DNA from 2 places in the Paenibacillus sp. Lou8.1 genome. Region 2 is predicted to be linked to the other one. Evidence: predicted binding sites of a transcription regulator. Region 2 holds the regulator's gene; the other holds the start of a gene.
What was found. Region 2 encodes CtsR, which represses protease genes until heat stress. Its sites were predicted from a motif close to ATGGTCAATAAAGGTCAAACA; they were not measured.
Positions count from the first base shown of each region.

Region 1 (11,547 bases), on a different contig from region 2:
AATCTCCTTTGTGAATCATGATTTGTTGGTCAAGCCTATACTTATTAAATCAAGCTTACTTGCGGGATGCAATCATAGATTTTCCTGTCATTTCCGCAGGTTGCGGAAGTTGCATCAAATCCAGAAGCGTTGGAGCTACGTCAGCCAGTATTCCATGCTCACGCAAAATGATATTTTCGTCAGTCAAAATGAACGGAACCGGATTAGTTGTGTGAGCTGTGAACGGACGTCCCTGCTCATCAATTTCCATATCCGCGTTACCATGGTCAGCAATGATAATAACCACGCCGCCTTTGGCTTTAACCGCATCTACAACACGTCCAACACATTCATCCGTCGTCTCTACCGCCTTAATCGTTGGCTCCAGCATACCGGAGTGTCCAACCATATCCGGATTGGCAAAGTTCAGGATAATCGCATCATGCTTGTCGGCTTCGATTTCCTTAACAGCAGCATCCGCTACTTCATACGCACTCATTTCCGGCTGCAAGTCATATGTAGCCACTTTAGGCGAGTTGATCAAAATACGAGTTTCGCCAGGAAGCTCCACATCGCGTCCGCCACTGAAAAAGAAAGTAACGTGCGGATATTTTTCAGTCTCAGCAATACGCAATTGTTTTTTGTTGTTTTGAACCAACACTTCACCAAACGTGTTATCCAGGTTTTTCGGTTCGTAAGCTACAAAGCCTTCAACCGTTTCGCTGAACAACGTCAGGCAAACAAAGTGCAAATCTTTAGGCCATTTCGGGCCACGGTCAAAACCACGGAAGTCCGCGTTTGTAAATACCTGAGACAGTTGAATCGCACGGTCAGGACGGAAATTGAGGAAGATAACAGAGTCATTGCTTTCGACCAGCCCTACAGGACTTCCGTCAGCCTTCACAATAACAGTTGGCTCCACAAATTCGTCGAACACTGATTTTTCGTACGATTCTTTCAATGCTTCCATTGGATCTGTGTATTGAGGACCTTCTCCGTACACGATTGCACGGTAGGATTTCTCTACACGTTCCCAACGTTTGTCGCGGTCCATAGCATAATAGCGTCCTTGTACAGTCGCAATTTTACCTACGCCCACTTCTTGAATTTTAGCGATCAGCTGCTGCATGAAGCCTACGCCGCTGTCAGGCATAACATCGCGTCCATCCATGAAAGCATGAATGTACACTTCTGTTAAGCCTTCTTTTTTCGCCAAGTCCAGCATAGCGAACAGATGGCTGATATGGCTATGCACGCCGCCGTCGGACAGAAGTCCGTACAGGTGAAGTTTCGTGTTGTTCTTCTTGGCATGTTGCACTGCTTTAACCAGTGTTTCATTGTCGTAGAATTCACCTTCACGGATGGACTTCGAAATACGAGTCAAGTCTTGATATACAATTCGGCCTGCGCCGATGTTCAAGTGACCTACTTCGGAGTTACCCATTTGTCCTTCAGGCAGACCCACTGCTTCGCCAGAAGCCGTCAGCGTTGTATGAGGATACTGTTGTAAATACCGGTCGTAATTCGGTTTGTTGGCCTGCGCAACCGCATTACCTTCTACGGTGTCACGCAATCCGAACCCGTCCATAATAATTAAAGCTACCGGTTTTGGTGCTGTCATCTTACTTCGCCCCCTCAACAAGCGCGATGTACGACGCCGGTTGAAGACTGGCACCGCCCACGAGCGCGCCGTCGATATCGCTTTGACCCAGGTACTCAGTAACATTTTCAGGTTTTACACTGCCACCATACTGAATACGTACAGCATTTGCTGTATTTTCATCATACAGCTCTTTAATCAGACTGCGGATATAGGAAATCACTTCATTCGCATCCTGCGAAGTGGAGGATTTGCCTGTTCCGATCGCCCAGATCGGCTCATAAGCAACAACTACTTGTGCAGCCTGATCCTTAGCCAAACCAGCAAAAGCTGCTACAGTTTGCACTTTTACAACCTCTTTGGTTTGTCCAGCTTCACGGTCTTCCAGCTTTTCGCCTACACACACGATTGGGTTCAGGCCATGACGGAATGCCGCATGAACCTTTTTGTTCACCGTTTCGTCTGTTTCATTAAAATATTCACGACGCTCGGAGTGTCCGATCACAACGTAATCTACGCCCAGATCTTTCAGCATTCCACCGCTAATTTCACCTGTAAATGCACCATCTTCTGCAAAGTGCAGGTTTTGTGCGCCAATTTTAATAGACGTGCCTTTTACTGCTTCAACCAGAGCAGGAAGATTCGTAAATGGTGCGCAAATCACGCTTTCCACTCCTGCAACCTCCGCTTTGCCTTTGATCTCCTCGATGAAAGTTTTAGCTTCTGGTACGGTTTTAAACATCTTCCAGTTACCCGCGATAATCGGTGTTCTCAATGGTTTCAACTCCTAACTATTAGGTGCCCTAAAGCTTTATTCACGCATAGTGCGTTTGATTATTTATCGTTCAGTGCAACAACACCCGGAAGTGCTTTGCCTTCCATAAATTCAAGTGATGCGCCGCCGCCAGTAGAGATGTGATCCATTTTGTCAGCCAAGTGGAATTTTTCAGCCGCAGCCGCAGAATCACCGCCACCAATGATGGTGTATGCTTCAGTAGTTGCGCAAGCTTCCGCTACTTCACGAGTACCACCAGCGAAGGGCTCGATTTCAAATACGCCCATTGGTCCGTTCCATACAACCAGTTTGGAGTTTTTGATCACATCTGCATAGATTTTACGTGTTTTCGGTCCGATATCCACGCCTTCCCAATCTGCAGGAATACCATCGATGTCCACAATGTTAGTATTCGCCGTAGCGCTGAAATCGTCAGAAATGACAATATCCACCGGAAGGTAGAATTTTTTGCCGAGCTTCTTCGCTTTTTCAATAAACCCAAGAGCTACGTCCAGTTTGGATTCATCCAGCAAAGATTGACCCACTTCATGACCTTGAGCTTTAAAAAATGTATAAGCCAAACCGCCGCCAATGATTACGTTATCTGCAATGTTCAGCAGGTTGTCGATCACGTCGATTTTGTCTTTTACTTTGGAACCGCCAATAATAGCTGTAAAAGGACGGTCTGGATTCGACAAAGCTTTACCAATAACAGACAATTCTCTTTCCATCAGTAAGCCAGAAACAGCCGGAAGAATATGAGCGATACCTTCAGTGGAAGCATGAGCACGGTGTGCTGCACCAAATGCATCATTCACGAAAACGTCGGCCAATTCAGCAAATTGCTTCGCCAATTCAGGATCATTCTTTTCTTCTCCTGCATAAAAACGTACATTTTCAAGCAACAGCACGTCGCCGTTTTGCAGTTCAGCCACTTTCGCTTTAACAGCTTCGCCTACCGATTCGTCCACTTTAACTACTGGCTTTTTCAGCAGCTCAGACAAACGTACGCCAACAGGAGTCAGACGCATGGATTCAACAACCTGACCTTTTGGACGTCCAAAGTGACTTGCCAAAATAACTTTTGCACCTTTTTCAATCAGGTAGTTAATGGTTGGCAAGGTTTCACGAATACGCTTGTCATCCGTAATTTTACCGTCCTCAACCGGAACGTTAAAATCTACACGAACAAACACCCGTTTTCCATTCAGTTCTATATCACGTACGCTCTTTTTGTTCATCTCCATATTCCTCCGCACCCTTATAATTTTACGAATCAGGAATTTAAGGCACATTTGATATATAAAGAGCGGAAACAATAACCTGTTTCCGCTCTATGATGTTGCTCAATAAGACTGTTCTTATTTAGCCAGTTTAGCGAAGTATTCCAACGTGCGGATCAATTGTGCAGTGTAGGACATTTCATTGTCATACCAAGCTACAGTTTTCACCAGCTGTTTGTCGCCAACAGTCAGAACTTTAGTTTGAGTTGCATCAAACAAAGAACCGAAAGTGAGACCTTTGATGTCAGAAGAAACGATTTGATCTTCAGTGTATCCATAAGTTTCAGGATCGGAAGCTTCTTTCATCGCTGCGTTGATTTCTTCAGCAGTTACGTTTTTCTCCAGAACTGTTACCAGCTCAGTCAGGGAACCTGTAGGTACTGGAACACGTTGAGCCGCGCCATCCAGTTTACCTTTCAACTCAGGGATAACCAAACCGATTGCTTTAGCAGCACCAGTTGTGTTAGGAATGATGTTTTCAGCTGCTGCACGAGCACGACGGAAGTCACCTTTAGCATGTGGAGCATCCAAAGTGTTTTGGTCGCCAGTGTAAGCATGAATTGTAGTCATCAAACCTTCAACGATACCAAATTTATCTTGCAGTGTTTTAGCCATAGGAGCCAGGCAGTTAGTTGTGCAAGAAGCACCGGAGATTACAGTTTCAGTTCCATCCAGAATTTCATGGTTTACGTTGTAAACGACAGTTTTCATGTCGCCAGTAGCTGGAGCGGAGATAACAACTTTTTTAGCGCCGCCTTTCAAATGTTTCTCAGCAGCTTCTTTTGTTGTGAAGAAACCTGTGCATTCCAGAACGATGTCTACACCCAGGTCTCCCCAAGGCAGTTCTTCAGGGTTGCGGTTAGCCAAAACTTTAACTTCTTTACCATTTACTTTGAAGAAGCCGTCATGTACTTCTACTTGTCCTTGGAAATTACCTTGTGTTGTATCATATTTCAACAAATGTGCCAACATTTTGGAATCTGTCAAGTCATTGATTGCTACTACTTCAATACCTTCCACGTTTTGAATCCGGCGGAAAGCAAGGCGTCCAATACGTCCGAAACCGTTAATACCAACTTTAACTGTCATGAGTGAGTTCCTCCCAAAGTTCGTTTAGTTTAGTTTTATATATTCAAGACAGACCCGAAAGCCCGTCAAGACAACACCATTCATAAATCCATCTTAACCATTTAAATAATGACTTACAATCTCGGCAGCAGCGCCTTCGTCGGTGACTAGAATGTCTTCTTGTCCGAAACGCAGTACCGCATGAATAGCGGCCGCCTTGCTCTTGCCTCCAGCTACACCTAGAACCGTATCGGTACGCCTGATGTCCTCTAATCGAAGTCCAAGCGTCAGCATTCTGTGAACAACGACGCCATCTTCGTTAAAGTAATAACCAAACGATTCGGCAACGGCCCCCTCACTGCTGATCTGGGCAAAGGTTTCGGGATCAAGTTTACGTCTATGTGCCATCGCTATGGCGTTGCCTATCCCGTGAATGATGATACGACTCTCGCGAATCAGGTTCAATATATCCTGAATGTTCGTATCTTCAAGCAAGGAGTTGTAAGCATGATTGCTGAGCAAATCCGGTACATGGAGCAGACGGTATTGAGCGCCTACCTTGCGAGCCATTGTGGAAGCAATTGTGTTGGCCTGCATTTCCATGCTTTCTCCCAAACCCCCGCGTGCCGGTACAAACCACCCACCCTTAAGTGGGCCATTAGAAGGTAGTGCCAGTTGTTCCGCCACGTCGGCAATCGTCGTGCCACCTGTTACAGCGACCACATCCTCGTCGTCCATAACACTCAGCAACGCTTTTGCTCCAGCGCGCCCCAGCTCCTGCTTTGTTAACGGAGAAGCATCCGAATCCCCTGGAACGACAACCACCTTCCTCAAACCATAGGCTTGACGAATCTGGTCCTCCAATTGGGACAGGCCGAACAAGTTGTTCGCAATCGGCTCCAGCTGTTCCAGCAGATCCAGTCCTGCTTTGCTCACCTTCATGCCTACACTCTCAATCTCAATTAGCCCTTGAGCTTTAAGAAGATCGGTTTCGGCGCGCAACACGCGCTCAGTCATGTTCAGTGAAGCTGCCAGTGTTCTGCGTCCAACAACATCGGACAGCATAATCTGATGCAGGATCGTGTACCTTTTTTTCAAAACATCCATGAGGTCGGGCAGAAGCTGCTTCTGTATTTCTAATATCTTTCGCATGCTTTCCACTCCCGCACACTTCTAAGTTCTGTCTCTAATGCTCTATCTCTAACTGGTCTTAAAACGTCCCGGGATAACTTTTTAAGTCCCACGTATATCTTAACCAATATTTGCTCCACATGCAAGTCTATCTGAACCTATATTTCTCAACCATTTGCCTGAATATGCGCATTTAATAAAAGCTTGCAATTCACTGCTGTATATCATATAATCATCTTTGTTTCCAATTAGCTGTTTAATTAGTTAGTTGTTTGCATTGATTGAACTATGCGCCCGTGGTCCAACGGATATGACGTAGGCCTCCGGAGCCTGAGATCGAGGTTCGATTCCTCGCGGGCGCGCCATTTTAAATGAACGCATAAATGCTTCTACATAATGTTTTAACCAATAAGAGCGCTGAGGGCTCTTTTTTTTAATCATTAGTTTGACTTTCTTTGACTTTTTGTTTGAAATTGTTTATCATGTGGTTAATACGGTAACAGTTTATAAATAAGGGACGTGTAATCGGCATGTCCACCAAATCCACTAACGATATTTAAGGGAGGTTTTTTGACGTGAGCTATGTTCCTATGGTAGTAGAACAAAGTAACCGCGGCGAACGCGCCTATGACATTTATTCCAGACTGTTGAAGGATCGCATTATTTTGTTAGGCTCGGACGTCAATGACGTTGTAGCCAACTCTATTATTGCGCAAATGCTGTTTTTGGCTGCCGAAGATCCTGAAAAAGATATTCACTTGTATATTAACAGTCCTGGCGGTTCCATTACAGCTGGTATGGCCATTTTCGATACGATGCAATACATTAAACCTGACGTATCTACGATTTGCGTAGGTATGGCGGCTTCTATGGGCGCATTCTTGCTGAATGCAGGCGCCAAAGGTAAACGTTTCGCTTTGCCAAACAGTGAAATTATGATTCACCAACCACTGGGTGGTGCACAAGGCCAGGCAACGGATATTGAAATCCGTGCACGCCGCATTCTGAAAATGCGTGACAAATTGAACCGCATTCTCGCAGATCGCACAGGCCAACCACTGGAGCGCATTGAAAAAGACACAGACCGTGACTACTTCATGTCCGCTGATGATGCCAAGGAATACGGTATTATTGATAAAGTGCTAACTAGCTCCTCTCCAGAAGGTGTATAAGAGAAGAAATTCGCCTCTCGATAGCTGGTAAATGAAAAAGCTGCCCCGGATGTTCTTATCCGGTAGGCAGCTTTTTTTGCTTTATTGTTTTTTAGGTTATAGACAATTGGAATTGTTTACTCCTACTATTCATGCTGTCCCGCAAAAGGCTTTCCGCCTTGAGGCAGCAGTTGACCGAACGAGTAGGTAAACTCCGGAATTCCATACGCGTATGGCGCATAATCATACAAATCAAACACAATTGTTACTCCACTGCTCGTCACATAAAAATTCTGATCTGCCGCCAGCTCTTTAAATTTGCCGAATCCTTCGCCAGCCTGAAGCGCATCGATTTTTTTCTTCAAATCAGCATTGAGGAACTTTTTGTAGTTCGGATTTGCCTTCAAAACGTCAGACAATTGCAGCAGTTTACCATCAACGAGCGAGAACGTATATCCTTTACGTGCCGTCATGCCATGTGCGCCACCCGTATACGAGTAATCCTGCATAATCACACTCAGAATACCATTTTTGTTATAGGCAATCGCAAAATCATTTCCGAACTCATACGGTCTTTCTGTTGTAGCCTCTCCCTCAGCCATCATCTTTTTACCTGCTGCCAATATACCCTCTGCTTGCTTTTTAAGCACATTGTTAATGGCCTGTTGAGCCTCAGGATTCAGTTGGCTGCCGCTGATTTGCGGATATTTAATCTTGTAGGACACCTTCGCATTACTCGAAGCTGGAAGTGTTTGAGACGCAATGGTGATCGGATTTAGCTGGCTTTTACTCAGCGTTACTGTTTTCTGAGCAGCATTCCATTGAGCATCTATGCCTAGATAGTCTTTCAGCAGACTCATAGGAATGTATAGCTTCCCAGCGATCTGTTTGGCATCCATGCTACGTGTATTGATTCCATTGACGTTGACGTAGGCATCCGAGGAAGAAGCCATAATGTAAAGTTTATTGTACCCGCTACCTACGGTATATGTTGCTGTTTTCGCCTCATAGCTTACTGGAATCCCCAGGCTGTCACGCAGTGCGGCCACCGGAATCATTGTACTCCCGTTCACTTGAACACCTTTAGCGGGCAACGTTTTACCATTCCATTGGATGGTGATTCCTGGTTGCTGTGTTGTCGCTTGTTTGGTCGATGCTGCCTGGATATAGGAAACGGGAACAGCTGCGACTCCTGCTAAAATCCCTGCTGCCAGCAGTGCTGAACCCCATTTTTTCGCATACTTACTCATATTAAGTATTCCTCCTGTTATTGATCTGTATTGTCTATGTGTGATAACTACTTTTCTTATTATATATATACCCTATTGTATGTAGTTTACAATCTGTACACTCTCCGATTTCAATATGTACACCTAATAACCCTTAGCTATGACAGACTCATTACAAAAAGGTTTCGATATACAAAAAGAGCCAGCAAGCCAGCCTACGCATGATGCAGGCCGCTTGTGGCTTCGTTTGATGATCTGTATTAGTTCATTTCGTACTGAGCCGACACCTGAACTTTCACTGTTACTTGTCCCGATTGGATCTCTGTCCCGCCACCTGCTACGTCCAAGAGCGATTTTGACATGGCATTTTCACGTTGTGTAAAGACTTGTGCTTCTCCGCCATCTACCGTCACACTCACAAGGGCACCTAACCCGCGTTTGGCTGCTTTAGCTACAGCACTGGCTTTAGATTGTGCGCTTCCCAATGCCTTAGTAATGGCTTCCTCTTCATAAGTCGAAGGATCTTCCACGGAAAAACGTACATTATCTACGTTATTGGCTCCAGACTTGGTCGCCTCATCCAATAACTGACCAATTTTATCCAAATCTCGGTATTTGACGGAAAGTGTATGGTTGGCAGTGTAGCCTTTGAGCTTCTGCCCTTCTTTTTCGTTATAGGTGTAGTTAGGCTGTACATAAAATTGGCTGGTCTGAATGTCATCTGCGCTGATGCTCCACTTTTCTTTCAGCAGTTGTGTAACCTTGTTCAATTTTGTAGCATTGGCTTTTTGAGCAGCGGCTGCCGTATTCCCTTCCGATTGTACACCGATAGAGAGATAAGCAATATCGGGCTTCGCCAGTACTTCCCCGCTTCCAGTCACATTAATTACACCGTTTACCGTCGAAGCTGTTGACGCAGCATAAGCACGATCTGCCCCTGTCCATAATCCTCCTGCTACTCCCCCTGCCATTAATGCTCCTGCGAGAACTGCCGTGGCTACTGTTTTTGTCCAAAGTCTCATTGAATTCAACCTCTTTCTTGTAAATGTTTGTACCTTCCAGACGGAAATGACGGAAAAAGGTTGCAGCCAAGCATACATATTTCCGAAACAGAGCATGACCATGGAAATTTTAATTATTTATAACTTGAACTTAATACGGTCTCTATATTCAACAAATCCACACATAGACAGTTAACGGAGGAGCGTTCGAAGACTTTTTTCTGGATACAAAAAAAAGCCCCAAAGGGGCTTTTCACTAAGAGCATACACCATATTACAAAGCAAATCTTTGTTTATTGATTTTCCAGCTCTACCTTGCTAACCAGACTTACTAAAGCGTTTACAGCCTGTTCGGCGTCCGCACCTTCAGCACTAATATTGATTTCAGTACCTGTACTGATCGCAAGACTCATAATACCCATGATACTCTTGGCATTAACTTTTTTGTCTTCTTTTTCCACAAAAATCTCGGATGAATATTTATTCGCTTCCTGTACGAACAACGCAGCAGGTCTGGCGTGCAGTCCTGTTTTCAAGCGTACGACTACCGGATGTTTTGACATGTCAGCTTACCCCCTCATCAAATAAATCTGGACACTACTTACTCCATTTTATTTATCACATTATAACATTAACCCGGGACAGACACTAGAAAAAAAACTAAAAAAACCGGGGCTAAAGGCCCCATGGACACTCTTTTTACGGAATCAGGCCATTTTCGCCCCTAATTTTGTCAGCCATCTCATCAATTTTGCGAAGCCGATGATTTACACCCGATTTACTCACGACCCCTTTGAGCATTTCCCCGACTTCTTTCAAATTCAAATCGGGATGAGCGAGCCGAATTTCTGCCACTTCACGCAGTTTATCCGGCAAGGTCTCCAAACCAACTTCCCTCTCCAGCAACTTAATATTCTCAATTTGCCGGACAGCAGCTCCGATCGTCTTGTTCAAATTAGCCGTTTCACAATTGACAATGCGATTTACGGAATTGCGCATATCGCGCATAATGCGTACATCTTCAAATTTGAACAAGGCTTGATGCGCCCCAATGATGCTAAGCAGCTCAATGATCTTCTCGCCTTCCTTGATGTAGAGAATAAAACCTTTTTTTCGCTCAATACAGCGAGCATTTAGATGAAATTCATTCGCAAGATCAACGAGTGCCTGACAATGCTCCTCATACATCGAAGAAATTTCAAGGTGGTAAGACGATCCTTCAGGATTGTTGACAGAGCCACCTGCCATAAAGGCGCCCCGCAAATAAGCCCTCTTACAACAGTTTTTCCGAACGATATCCCGATTAATCCCGTCAGTGAATAAGAAACCTTCTGTGACGATATAAAGATCCTTTAGCAGTTGCTGCACACCATTGGGAATACGGACAATGTACACATTATTTTTTTTCAAGCGCATTTTTTTCCGTACAAGCAGTTCGATATGAAGTTGAAAATGCTTCTTGATCAAGGAGTAAATCCGCCTTGCAATCGCGGCATTTTCTGTGGACACGTCCAATATCACCCTTTTATTCGACAGTTGTACGGATCCGAGCATACGTATAAGTGCAGATAGTTCCGCTTTCTCACAGCAGGACTGGCTTTCAATCATCGTAAGCTCTTTTTTCGTTTGTGCCGCAAAGGACAAGGGACTCACCTCCTTCTTAATATCCAGTTTTGTACCAATTGGTAAATATGCTGGCTCAATTTGTCGGCATCATGCCGTAAATACGTGCGGAACAGAACTAATGTATCTGCCACCACTTTATATCCCCGGTCGGTCAGCTCGCCCATGTCTACTTGAACTGGCTTGGCTCCCTGCTCGGCATACATTTCCTGTACTTGGGGTGGAATTTCTCCGTTATTTACAATGACATAGTCGAAGAGATGATGCCCTACATGCTCAAAAATAGCTTGCAGGTGATCTCCTACCGTATAACCATCGGTTTCCCCAGGCTGGGTCATAACGTTACAGACAAATATTTTGATAGCGTCTGATTTTACTACAGCTTCAGCGAGTTTAGGTACAAGCAAATTTGGTAATATGCTGGTATATAGACTGCCGGGGCCAATCAAAATCGCATCGGCTTCATTAATGGCCTCTACAGCCTCAGGCAACGGCTCCACGTGAGTCGGTTCAAGAAAGACGCGTTTGATGCGTCCGCCCGCTTCCGGGATCTTGGACTCTCCGGTAATTACCGTTCCATCCTCCATCTCGGCGCTTAGCACAACGCCTTCCTCGGCTGCCGGCAACACACGTCCCCGGACAGCAAACACACGGCTAAGCTCACGCACCGCCGTTACGAAATCTCCCGATATATCGGTCATCGCTGC
Region 1 is NZ_JANAVN010000022.1:40,159-51,705, forward strand. It holds gene gpmI (2,3-bisphosphoglycerate-independent phosphoglycerate mutase) at 56-1,600, opposite strand; gene tpiA (triose-phosphate isomerase) at 1,602-2,354, opposite strand; gene NLX78_RS24665 (phosphoglycerate kinase) at 2,414-3,595, opposite strand; gene gap (type I glyceraldehyde-3-phosphate dehydrogenase) at 3,716-4,726, opposite strand; gene NLX78_RS24675 (sugar-binding transcriptional regulator) at 4,820-5,857, opposite strand; tRNA gene NLX78_RS24680 (tRNA-Arg) at 6,127-6,201, shown strand; gene clpP (ATP-dependent Clp endopeptidase proteolytic subunit ClpP) at 6,412-7,008, shown strand; gene NLX78_RS24690 (PdaC/SigV domain-containing protein) at 7,134-8,237, opposite strand; gene NLX78_RS24695 (SIMPL domain-containing protein) at 8,477-9,238, opposite strand; gene NLX78_RS24700 (HPr family phosphocarrier protein) at 9,511-9,780, opposite strand; gene whiA (DNA-binding protein WhiA) at 9,917-10,861, opposite strand; gene NLX78_RS24710 (gluconeogenesis factor YvcK family protein) at 10,867-11,547, opposite strand, start outside.
Region 1: the regulator CtsR is predicted to act here: its motif matches at 6,279-6,299, upstream of clpP (ATP-dependent Clp endopeptidase proteolytic subunit ClpP).

Region 2 (11,547 bases):
TGTGGCAACATGGCCAGAAAAGCGTCGCGGAGGCATGGTTTCACGTTTGTTGACGCATGCGCTTGAAGAGATGAAGTCTGCGGGACAAAGCCTTTCTTTTCTGCATCCCTTCTCCTTTGCCTTCTATCGTAAATTTGGATGGGAAACGTATATTGAATACAAAAAGTACGTCATTCCCATTGAAAAATTCCCTGCAAAACTTAAAACAGAGGGTACAGTCAAACGCGATGTCAACGATATTTTAGAATTGGACCAAGTGTATCAAGCGTATGCATCTCGTTATAATGGCACGCTGGTACGAGATAAGGAATGGTGGCAAGAGCGGATTTTAAATGAGAATTATCGAACTGCGGTATATTACTCAGAAACAGGCGATCCTCAGGGATATGCACTGTACAAAATTGAAAATAAACAGTTGAATTGTGATGAGTTGGTTTATGAAAATGAGACGGCCCGTCGGGCTTTATGGACTTATTTTGCAAATCATGACTCCATGATAACCCATGGTAAATTTATTTACGTTCCAGCAGATGACAATCTGCCATTTTTACTTGATGATCCGCGAATTCAACAGGAGACCGTGCCTTATTTTATGGGCCGTATTGTGGATGCAGCTGCTTTTGTAGAAAGATACCCTTTTGAGCAGGTTGGAGAGGAAACACGTTTAACCTTAAATCTGACAGATCGGTATGCACCATGGAATGAAGGAGTATGGAGATTAACAATTACTACGGAAGGGAAAGGACATCTGGAGAGAGTGGGTACAAGCAATTCATCTGAAAACGCTATGGTAGCTGACTTGAAACTTGGGATTCAGTCATTGACGACTCTGATGCTTGGCTACCAGCAGGCTGATGATCTGTATAAGTGGGGACGTATTGAAGGGGACAGTGAATCTGTGTCTGCACTTAAACGTGTAATACCAGTAAAACAAACGTTCTTATTGGATTTTTTCTGATAAAGGCCCATTTAGGTCTTCTTATGCTTCGTTTTTCAGGGAATATAACTTGTGTGATTATTATAATTTTCAAAACTCTTTCTGTAATTGGGAAGAGTTTTTTTATGGTATTGTATAAAACATAATTAGATTGCGAAAAATGGTATTGACCCCTTGGCAAAAATGAATAATGTGCTATAATATGAGTATAGTCAAAGAAAGTCAAAGTCAATCAAACCTCGTGAGGTTCTGTAGAAGTATTTTGATGGATTGGCCGTATAAAGTAATTTTAATAGCAAAGAAGCAAACGAGGATCGAAATGATTTGCGTATAATTAGGAACTGCCTTTTATGAAAATAAGAGAAGTGTATGACTAATCGCAAATAAAGGCCACACTAGAGACAAAACGGTACAATTCCAATGAGTGTAGAATAGGCAACAGCCTGAATACAGCTTAGGTTCGTGACTTTACCGTTTGGTTAAGTTCAATATACGGCGGACTCTGTGGAGCGTGAAATGTACTTGAATACTTGCGTTTCCGTTAGTGGAGGATGATGAAATGCGCAATGTTTCCGATATTATTGAACAATATTTAAAGAGTATATTGCTGGAAAGTTCCCAAGGTTTAGTGGAGATTCAGCGCAATGATCTGGCTGACCGCTTTTCCTGCGTGCCGTCGCAAATTAATTATGTAATTAGCACCCGGTTTACGCTGGAAAAAGGCTATGTGGTGGAAAGTAAACGCGGTGGCGGGGGCTACATTCGTATTCAGCGAATTCAGCTGCCTGCACAGCATGCCATCCATACACATCTTCATCAGAGCATCGGGGAGGAAATAAGCCAATCGGCAGCAGAAGGACTGATTTATCAGTTAGAGGAGGCCCATTTTTTAAGCAAAAGGGAAGCTAATCTAATGAAGGCTGCCTTATCGAGGGATACATTATTACTGAAGCTTCCCTATCGTGATCAACTGCGAGCAAGATTGCTTAAGGCTATGCTGATCTCGTTGCTGGCGACCAAATAGTTTGTGAATAGAGACTAACGTTTGGATGTAGGGATTGGTATAAATCCTGACATTAAAGGAGGTGCTTTTATGCTGTGCCAAGAATGTAATATGCGGCCGGCAACTTTGCATTTCACCAAAATTGTGAATGGCGAAAAGACAGAGTTTCATATTTGTGAGACGTGTGCCAAGGAAAAAGGGGAGATGATCCCTGGAACACCTAACGGCTTTTCGATTCATAGCTTGTTGTCGGGGATGCTGGATTTTGACTCCAGTACAAAGAGCCAGTCTCCAGGCCACAGTGGTCCGCAAAACCTGCAATGCAAGGATTGTGGCATGACCTATGCACAGTTTAGTAAGCTGGGACGTTTCGGATGCCCGTCGTGCTATCAATACTTTGATAGTCGTCTGGACCCTCTGTTCAAGCGTGTGCATGGCAGTACGAATCATGTTGGTAAAGTTCCGGTTCGCACTGGAGGACGACTGAAGGTTAAACGGCAAATTGACGATTTGAAAAAAGAGATGCAACAGCATATTGTACAGGAAGAATTTGAATCAGCTGCTGAGCTTAGGGATCAAATCAGAGAGCTTGAAAAAGAAATGACTGAAGAGTAAAGTTTGTGAAGAGTAGGAGGGATGCGTAATGCCCAATATTCGGTTTACGGAGAAGCCGCTAAGTGACTGGATGCGTGGTGATGCTGCGGATTCGGAGATTGTCATTAGCAGCCGGGTGAGAATTGCGCGTAACTTGCAGCATCTGCCTTTTCCCATGCTTGCTACCAATCAGCAGTCGGAAGAAGCGCTTCAACGCTTAACGGATATCCTTCAGTATGATGATTTAGGTGGTTTTGGTACTTTTCATACGTTGAAAATATCCGATTTGGATGAGATCGACAAGCGGGTGCTGGTTGAGAAGCATTTGATTAGTCCTAATTTGGCGAACGAATCTCGTAACGGTGCTGTTTTAATTAGCGATGATGAATCGGTTAGTGTTATGATAAACGAAGAGGATCATCTGCGAATCCAGTGCTTATATCCGGGATGTCAGGTTAGGGAAGCTTGGGAACGCGCTATGATTATTGATGATGCATTTGAAGCGCATGCTGATTATGCATTTGATGATCGGAGAGGTTTTCTGACCAGTTGTCCGACGAATGTCGGCACAGGTATGAGAGCTTCGGTGATGATGCATTTGCCCGCATTAGTCATGACTCATCAAATCAATCGTATATTGTCTGCTGTTTCACAAGTAGGTCTTACGGTTCGCGGCATTTACGGTGAAGGTAGCGAAGCTGTCGGAAATTTGTTCCAGGTATCTAATCAGATTACACTAGGACAAACCGAAGCGGAAATTATAGAGAATCTACATGGCGTGGTGCTACAAATTATTGAGCACGAGCGTTCTGCCAGAGAACGGCTAATGAATGAATCTATGCTGCGAATTACAGATCGGGTGATGCGTTCATTCGGTATTTTGTCATATGCAGCAGTATTGGATTCCAAGGAGGCTGCACAGCGGCTGTCCGATGTGCGTCTTGGCGTAGATTTAGGAATTTTGGAGCGTCCTTCCACCGCAGCGATGAATGAGCTGAATGTGATGACACAACCCGGGTTCCTGCAAAAAAGCTTTGGGGATAAAATGAATACCGAAGAGCGCGATATGTACCGGGCGAAGCTGATCCGGCAAAAATTAGGCACAACCCTTTAATATATAGAATGATCTGAAATACACACTGTGGAGGTGCAGGATATATGATGTTTGGAAGATTTACGGAACGTGCACAGAAAGTGCTTGCTTTGGCTCAGGAAGAAGCTGTTCGATTGGGACACAACAACATTGGCACAGAGCACATTTTGCTAGGCCTCATTCGTGAAGGTGAAGGAATAGCAGCGAAAGCTTTAATCGGTTTAGGACTGGGACTGGAAAAAATCCAGGATGAAGTGGAAACGCTGATTGGACGCGGTCAAGAGCAACCGACGAACATTGCCTATACTCCACGCGCCAAAAAAGTCATCGAACTGTCTATGGATGAAGCCCGCAAACTGGGCCATACCTATGTAGGTACAGAACATATTTTGCTTGGTCTTATTCGTGAAGGCGAAGGCGTAGCAGCACGTGTACTGAATAACCTGGGCATTAGTCTGAACAAAGCGCGTCAGCAAGTGCTTCAATTACTCGGTAGCAGCGAGGCTGTTTCCAGCCATCACGGTGCTCCAGCTAATGTCAGCACGCCAACTCTGGACAGTCTGGCACGCGATCTGACGGCATCTGCGAAGGAAAACAACCTGGACCCTGTTATTGGGCGTAGCAAGGAAATTGAACGCGTAATTCAGGTGCTCAGCCGCCGTACAAAGAACAATCCGGTTCTGATTGGTGAGCCTGGGGTAGGTAAAACGGCGATTGCCGAAGGATTGGCCCAAAAAATCATAGCGAATGAGATTCCCGAAACGTTGCGCGACAAGCGCGTAATGACACTGGATATGGGTTCTGTGGTAGCAGGCACCAAGTATCGTGGTGAATTCGAGGATCGTTTGAAAAAAATTATGGACGAGATTCGTCAAGCGGGTAATATCGTGTTGTTCATTGATGAGCTGCATACGCTGATTGGTGCTGGTGGAGCGGAAGGCGCAATTGATGCGTCCAACATCCTGAAACCTGCTCTGGCACGTGGCGAGCTGCAATGCATCGGTGCGACCACGCTGGATGAATACCGCAAATATATTGAGAAAGATGCTGCTTTGGAGCGTCGTTTTCAACCAATTACAGTGGATCAACCTTCTCCAGAAGAGGCGATTCAAATCTTGTATGGTCTGCGTGACCGTTACGAAGCGCATCACCGTGTAAAGATCACTGATGAGGCTATTGAAGCAGCCGTAAAATTGTCAGATCGTTATATCACCGACCGCTTCCTGCCAGATAAGGCTATTGACCTTATTGATGAGGCGGGCTCCAAAGTAAGGCTGAATTCTTACACTGTACCGCCAAACCTGAAACAGCTGGAAAACCGTCTGGAAGATATTCGTAAGGAAAAGGATTCAGCGGTACAAAGTCAGGAGTTTGAAAAAGCGGCAGCGCTGCGTGATACAGAGCAAAAAATCCGTGAAGAGTTAGACGTAACGAAAAACCAATGGAAAGAACAACAGGGTCGTACAGATTCCGAAGTTACCCCAGAGGATATTGCTCAAGTCGTTGCAATCTGGACAGGTGTTCCAGTCAGCAAGCTGAAAGAGGAAGAAACACACCGCTTGTTGAATATGGAAGAGTTGCTGCATGAGCGGGTAATTGGACAGGATGAAGCAGTTAAGGCAGTAAGCCGGGCGATTCGCCGGGCACGTGCCGGACTGAAAGATCCGAAGCGTCCAATTGGTTCCTTTATTTTCCTCGGTCCAACTGGGGTTGGTAAAACAGAGCTGGCACGCGCCTTGGCTGAATCCATGTTTGGAGATGAAAATGCGGTTATCCGTATCGATATGTCCGAATATATGGAGAAACACTCCACGTCCCGTCTGGTAGGAGCGCCTCCAGGGTACGTTGGATATGAAGAAGGCGGCCAACTGACTGAGAAGGTACGTCGTAAGCCATACTCTGTTGTGTTGCTGGATGAAATTGAAAAAGCACACCCAGAAGTATTCAATATTCTTCTGCAAGTGCTGGAAGATGGGCGTCTGACAGATTCCAAAGGTCGTGTCGTTGATTTCCGTAATACACTCATCATCCTAACATCTAATGTTGGTGCACAGGCGATTAAACGTAACTCCACGCTTGGTTTTACAGCTGTAGTGGACGCTGGAGCGGATTACGATAATATGAAGGGCAAAGTGATGGATGAACTGAAGAAAAGCTTCCGTCCTGAGTTCTTGAACCGGATTGATGAAATTATCGTTTTCCATTCTCTCGAAGAAAAACATATTGCCGAAATTGTATCACTCATGTCTGAGGAGCTGCGTAAGCGCCTGAATGAGTATGAAGTGGACTTCGAGTTGACAGACAATGCTAAAAAATTCCTTGCCAAGGAAGGCTTTGATCCAGCGTATGGTGCGCGTCCATTGCGTCGTGCAATCCAGAAGCATATTGAAGATCGCCTGTCCGAGGAACTGTTGACTGGCAACATTACTAAAGGTGACTCACTCTTCATTGATGAGGAGAACGGTGCATTGACTGTAACCAAAAAGGATAATGTATCTGCCAAGTCCTAAAGCAGTTTACTAAATAAATAGTAGAAAAGGGTGTCTCGCAAGCTGGAAAGCTATTGCGAAGACACCCTTTTTGTGTATAAAACACGGTGAAAAGGTTGGGTAAATGCTTTGGGAAAGTTTGTGATATTGCTTTACGTCCGCCAAGCTTCAATGGTAAACTTTTATTGTTACAGCTCTTTCTGGGCTGTATGAACATAAATTTGACATCATCGTCGTCAATAAGGAGCCAGGGAACAAAGTATGGCTAAAGTGAAAACTAAATTTTCCTGTACGGAATGTGGTTATGAATCGCCCAAATGGTACGGAAAATGTCCTGGATGCCAGGCATGGAATTCCATGGTCGAAGAAACGGAAAGCGTTGTAAAAACTCAAGGAATGGGGTCTTCCCTTCTTACTCATAGCACAAAAGACAAGCCACTCCCTATTATAGAGGTGGAGAGTGGCAAAGAAACACGAATTTTGACGGGAATTGGCGAATTGAATCGAGTACTCGGTGGAGGTGTGGTGCCGGGTTCACTCGTTTTGGTGGGCGGTGATCCGGGAATCGGTAAATCTACGCTCATGCTGCAAACATCTAATGAACTGGCTTTAACTGGTTTAAAGGTGCTGTACGTGTCTGGTGAGGAATCTGTCCGTCAAACGAAACTACGTGCAGATCGGCTCGGTGCCTTGTCCCCCAGCCTATACGTATTATGTGAGACGAATTTGGAGACGATTGAAGAAGCGGTGGACAGCTTGAAGCCGGAGTTTTTGGTCATCGATTCGATACAGACTGTATATTTGCCTGAGGTGACGAGTGCACCAGGTAGTGTGGCTCAGGTGCGGGAGTGTACTTCACGCTTTATGCGAATTGCCAAGGGGCTAGGTATTGCTACGGTATTGGTAGGACATGTGACCAAGGAAGGGGCCATTGCAGGTCCGCGTTTGTTGGAACATATGGTTGATTGTGTGCTTTATTTTGAAGGAGAGCGTCACCATACGTATCGGCTTTTGCGTGCAGTTAAAAATCGTTTCGGTTCTACAAATGAAATTGGTATTTTTGAAATGGCTGAAAGCGGTTTGCGTGAGGTGTCGAATCCTTCTGAACTTTTCCTGTCTGAACGACCACTGGGTGTGGCAGGCTCTACTGTTGTAGCCAGTATGGAAGGAACCCGGCCTGTATTGGTTGAACTGCAAGCATTGATTGCAGCTACACATTTTCCCTCTCCACGCCGAATGGGCACAGGAGTCGACCATCATCGAATGGGATTAATCATAGCCGTGCTAGAAAAGCGGATGGGCATGTTTTTGCAAAACCAGGACGCTTATCTCAACGTAGCCGGAGGCGTGAAGTTGGATGAACCGGCGGTGGATTTGGCTATAGCTGTGAGTATTGCTTCCAGCTTTAGGGATGCTCCTACAAAGCCGTATGATGTGATTTTTGGCGAGGTGGGACTGACAGGTGAGGTGCGCGCGGTATCCCGAGCAGAACAGCGAGTACGAGAAGCGGAGAAACTAGGTTTCAAACGGGTGATCATGCCGGAGAAAAGCTTGAAGGGCTGGACACATCCGAAAGGGATACAAATTATAGGAGTAGGAACGGTGGCAGATGCACTGGCAGCCGCATTAGATTAGGGGGCATTGAGAATGAAAGAAGCGAGCCAACTGGATAAAATGAACGATTTGCTGCGGCTTGTGGCACCGGGAACTCCCTTTCGCGACGGGTTGGAAAACGTTTTGCGTGCCAAAACGGGTGCTCTTCTGGTCGTTGGCTATAGCCCAGAAGTTATGGAAGTCGTGGATGGCGGTTTCTCCATCAATTGTGATTTTTCACCGAACTATTTGTATGAGTTGGCTAAAATGGACGGCGCAATCATATTGAGCGAGGATTTAAAACGAATTTTATATGCCAATACACAACTGATTCCGGACTCCTCCATTTCTTCAATTGAAACAGGAATTCGGCACCGGACAGCAGAACGAGTTGCAAAGCAAACTGGCAAATTAGTTGTGTCTATTTCCCAGCGGCGTAATATTATTACCTTGTATCAGGGGACATTACGGTATGCGCTCAAGGAAATCGGAGTTATTTTAACGAAAGCCAATCAGGCTATTCAGACGTTAGAAAAATATAGATCCGTGTTGGGGCAAGCCTCTACCAATTTGACAGCATCTGAATTTGAAGAGTTGGTTACCATGCCGGAGGTCGTTAATGTCATCCAGCGGATCGAAATGGTGCTGCGCATCAAAATGGAAATCAAACGATTTATTAACGAGCTCGGAAATGAGGGCCGTCTGATTAGCATGCAGATGGAAGAACTTGTCAGCAATATTGAGGAAGAAGCTTGGTTGCTGTATAAGGATTATGCCAAAGACGATAGCGACGAGAAGATTCGTGAAATTATATTGGGACTCAAACGTTCTACGGACGATGAATTGTTGGATGTGAATCATATTGTACGTTTACTAGGCTACCCTTCTTCAGCTGCGACATCAGAGGAGTATATTGCTGCACGTGGCTATCGGGTACTGAACAAGATACCGCGTTTGCCAAATGTGATTATTCATAATCTGGTGGAGCGGTTTGGACGTTTTCCACATGTCATCACAGCAACGATAGAAGAACTGGATGAAGTGGATGGTATTGGAGAGGTTCGTGCGCGTACGATTAAAGAAGGTCTTAAACGTTTGCAGGAACAAGTTTTCATTGACAGGCAAATGTAAATGTAATACAGTGAAAGGATTATAATGGAACAATTCATACATTGAGGTGAAGAGATGATTACCAAATCAATTCCGAACATGTGTACCTTAGGTAACTTGTTTCTCGGAATGATCGCCATTTTATTGGCGGTAGACGGAAAATACAGTCTTGCCGCTATTATGGTTATTGTCGCCATGTTGTTGGACGGACTGGATGGTAGGATGGCCCGGGTCCTGAATGCCCAAAGCGAATTCGGTAAAGAACTGGACTCCTTATCAGATATGATATCTTTTGGTGTTGCTCCCGCAGTTATTATGTACATGGTTGCTTTTCATGATGCGAATTCGGCTCTCGCTTGGACGGTTACTGCCATTTTCCCGATGTGCGGAGCGTTGCGTTTGGCTCGATTTAACGTACGTCCTGGTGTTCCAGGTTATTTTACGGGGTTGCCAATTCCGGCAGCAGGTGGCGTATTAGCCACTTTGTCCTTATTCCATAACGATATTTCATTGTTATACATGTCGATTGCCATGTTGCTGGTTTCTTATTTGATGGTCAGCTCCATGAGATATCCGAATTTTAAAAAGGTCGGCCTTCCGAAAAAAGCGATCTGGGTTGCTCCATGGGTCGTAATTGCAGCGGTGGTGTTGGCTGTTAAATTCCCTGACCAGCTGTCGAAGCTGATTTTTGTGCCGCTGGTGCTGTATGCATTGTATGGTATGAAGCTGAACATTCGTAAGCTGTCACGCAGACGTGGACGTGATCGGGAGCGTTCCAGTCAGGAAGAACAGGACGATCAATATCGTCATTCACAGCACTAGTATCAAGCAAGAACAAGAATAAGCATTTATTTCCTTGAATCATTTTAGGGAGATAAATGCTTTTTTTTATGCATAAAAAGTGAAAATACAGGGTTAGTTATGTGGGAAATGGATCATACTGGTAAGAGAAATGCTATGTATCCAACAAGCAGCAGACTATATGCAAAGAAAATAAAGGAGGTATAGAGACTCAATGTGGAGAAAGGCTATTTTAACTTTTACAGGATTGTGCGGAGCATGGTTTGGCTATACGTTATACCAGCGGGTAGGAGGCATTGTATCGTGGATGCCACAATGGTTGAGTGATGGGTCTTTACCGGGAATGATTGTTTGGATGATGGCGGGAGCAGTGCTATTTATGGCTGGGTGTTCATTCGCAGGGGCATCCGTGGCAAATCGATTGCAGCAGGGCATTGAAGGCTTGGTACGAATTCCGATGAACGAGATGATGGCAGGTGTGATTGGTTTAGCGGTGGGATTGATGCTTTCCTTAGCAGTTTATCCGCTTTTTTCATGGTTGGGGGCCCCAGGTCAACTTATCCAGACCGCTGTTACCGTGATATGCGGATATGTAGGATTGATGGTTGGACTAGAAAAGCGGGACGAGCTGTCATCCTTTTGGAGTTCTGGTTTTTTTGGTCGGGGAACGGGTGTAGAAGAACGCAAGCTGGAGGAACATAAAATATTGGACACCAGCGTCATTATAGATGGACGTATTGCAGATATTTGCAAGACAGGTTTTATTGAAGGAACGATTGTGATTCCTGAATTTGTGCTGGAGGAGCTTCAGCATATTGCAGATTCATCAGATTTACTTAAGCGTAATCGTGGACGCCGGGGTCTGGATATTTTGAATAAAATCCAAAAAGAGCTGGATGTGAATGTGCTCATTTACGAAGGTGATTTTGAGGAAATTTCAGAGGTCGACAGTAAGCTGGTCAAGCTGGCAAAGGTGTTGCAGGGTAAAGTTGTAACTAATGATTTTAACCTGAATAAAGTATGCGAACTGCAAGGTGTATCGGTGCTAAATATTAACGATTTGGCGAATGCAGTGAAGCCTGTCGTATTGCCCGGCGAGGAAATTATGGTGCAGATTATTAAAGACGGCAAGGAGCATGGGCAGGGTGTAGCCTATCTGGATGATGGCACGATGATTGTTGTAGAAGGCGGACGTGACTATATTGGCTCTTTGATGGAGGTACTGGTCACGAGTGTACTTCAGACCTCTGCCGGTCGTATGATCTTTGCTAAACCAAAATTATTGGAAAAAGCTCAATAAACGCGGTATGATGAAGTAGATGTGTTATCATACGGATCGTCCAAAGCGATCAGGGCAGGAGTTATTTGAATGAACAATCGGGTAGGAGTTGTCATTGTGGCAGCAGGGCGCGGCTCCCGTATGGGGACGCAGGAGAGCAAGCAATTTCTGCTTTTGCGGGACAAGCCCATCTTCATACATACACTTGAAATATTCGCAGCTATGCCCGAAGTGGATGAAATGGTGATGGTGACTGGGACAGGAGATGTGGAACGCTGCCGAGATTGGATTCATCAATACAAAATCGGTAAAAATGTACGGGTGGTGGCTGGTGGCAATGAACGCCAGCATTCGGTTTATCGCGGTCTGCGCCACTTACAAGCGGATTGGGTGATGGTGCATGATGGTGTGCGTCCACTCATTCAACCTGAGCTTGTACGTTCATGCCTTGAGGCAGCCCAGCGTACTGGTGCTTCTGTAGCGGCAGTACCTGTAAAGGATACAGTCAAGCAAGTGAACGGGGATGGTATCATTACAGCAACGCCGGATCGCCGAAGTCTGTGGAGTATTCAAACGCCACAGACTTTTCGTCTTTCCGATCTGCTGCGAGCCTATGAGGAAGCGGAGCAGTCGGGATTCTTGGGAACA
Region 2 is NZ_JANAVN010000025.1:467-12,013, forward strand. It holds gene NLX78_RS25470 (GNAT family N-acetyltransferase) at 1-958, shown strand, start outside; gene NLX78_RS25475 (CtsR family transcriptional regulator) at 1,497-1,961, shown strand; gene mcsA (protein-arginine kinase activator protein McsA) at 2,031-2,555, shown strand; gene mcsB (protein-arginine kinase McsB) at 2,584-3,648, shown strand; gene clpC (ATP-dependent protease ATP-binding subunit ClpC) at 3,693-6,137, shown strand; gene radA (DNA repair protein RadA) at 6,378-7,751, shown strand; gene disA (DNA integrity scanning diadenylate cyclase DisA) at 7,764-8,840, shown strand; gene pssA (CDP-diacylglycerol--serine O-phosphatidyltransferase) at 8,895-9,641, shown strand; gene NLX78_RS25510 (PIN/TRAM domain-containing protein) at 9,835-10,920, shown strand; gene ispD (2-C-methyl-D-erythritol 4-phosphate cytidylyltransferase) at 10,990-11,547, shown strand, end outside.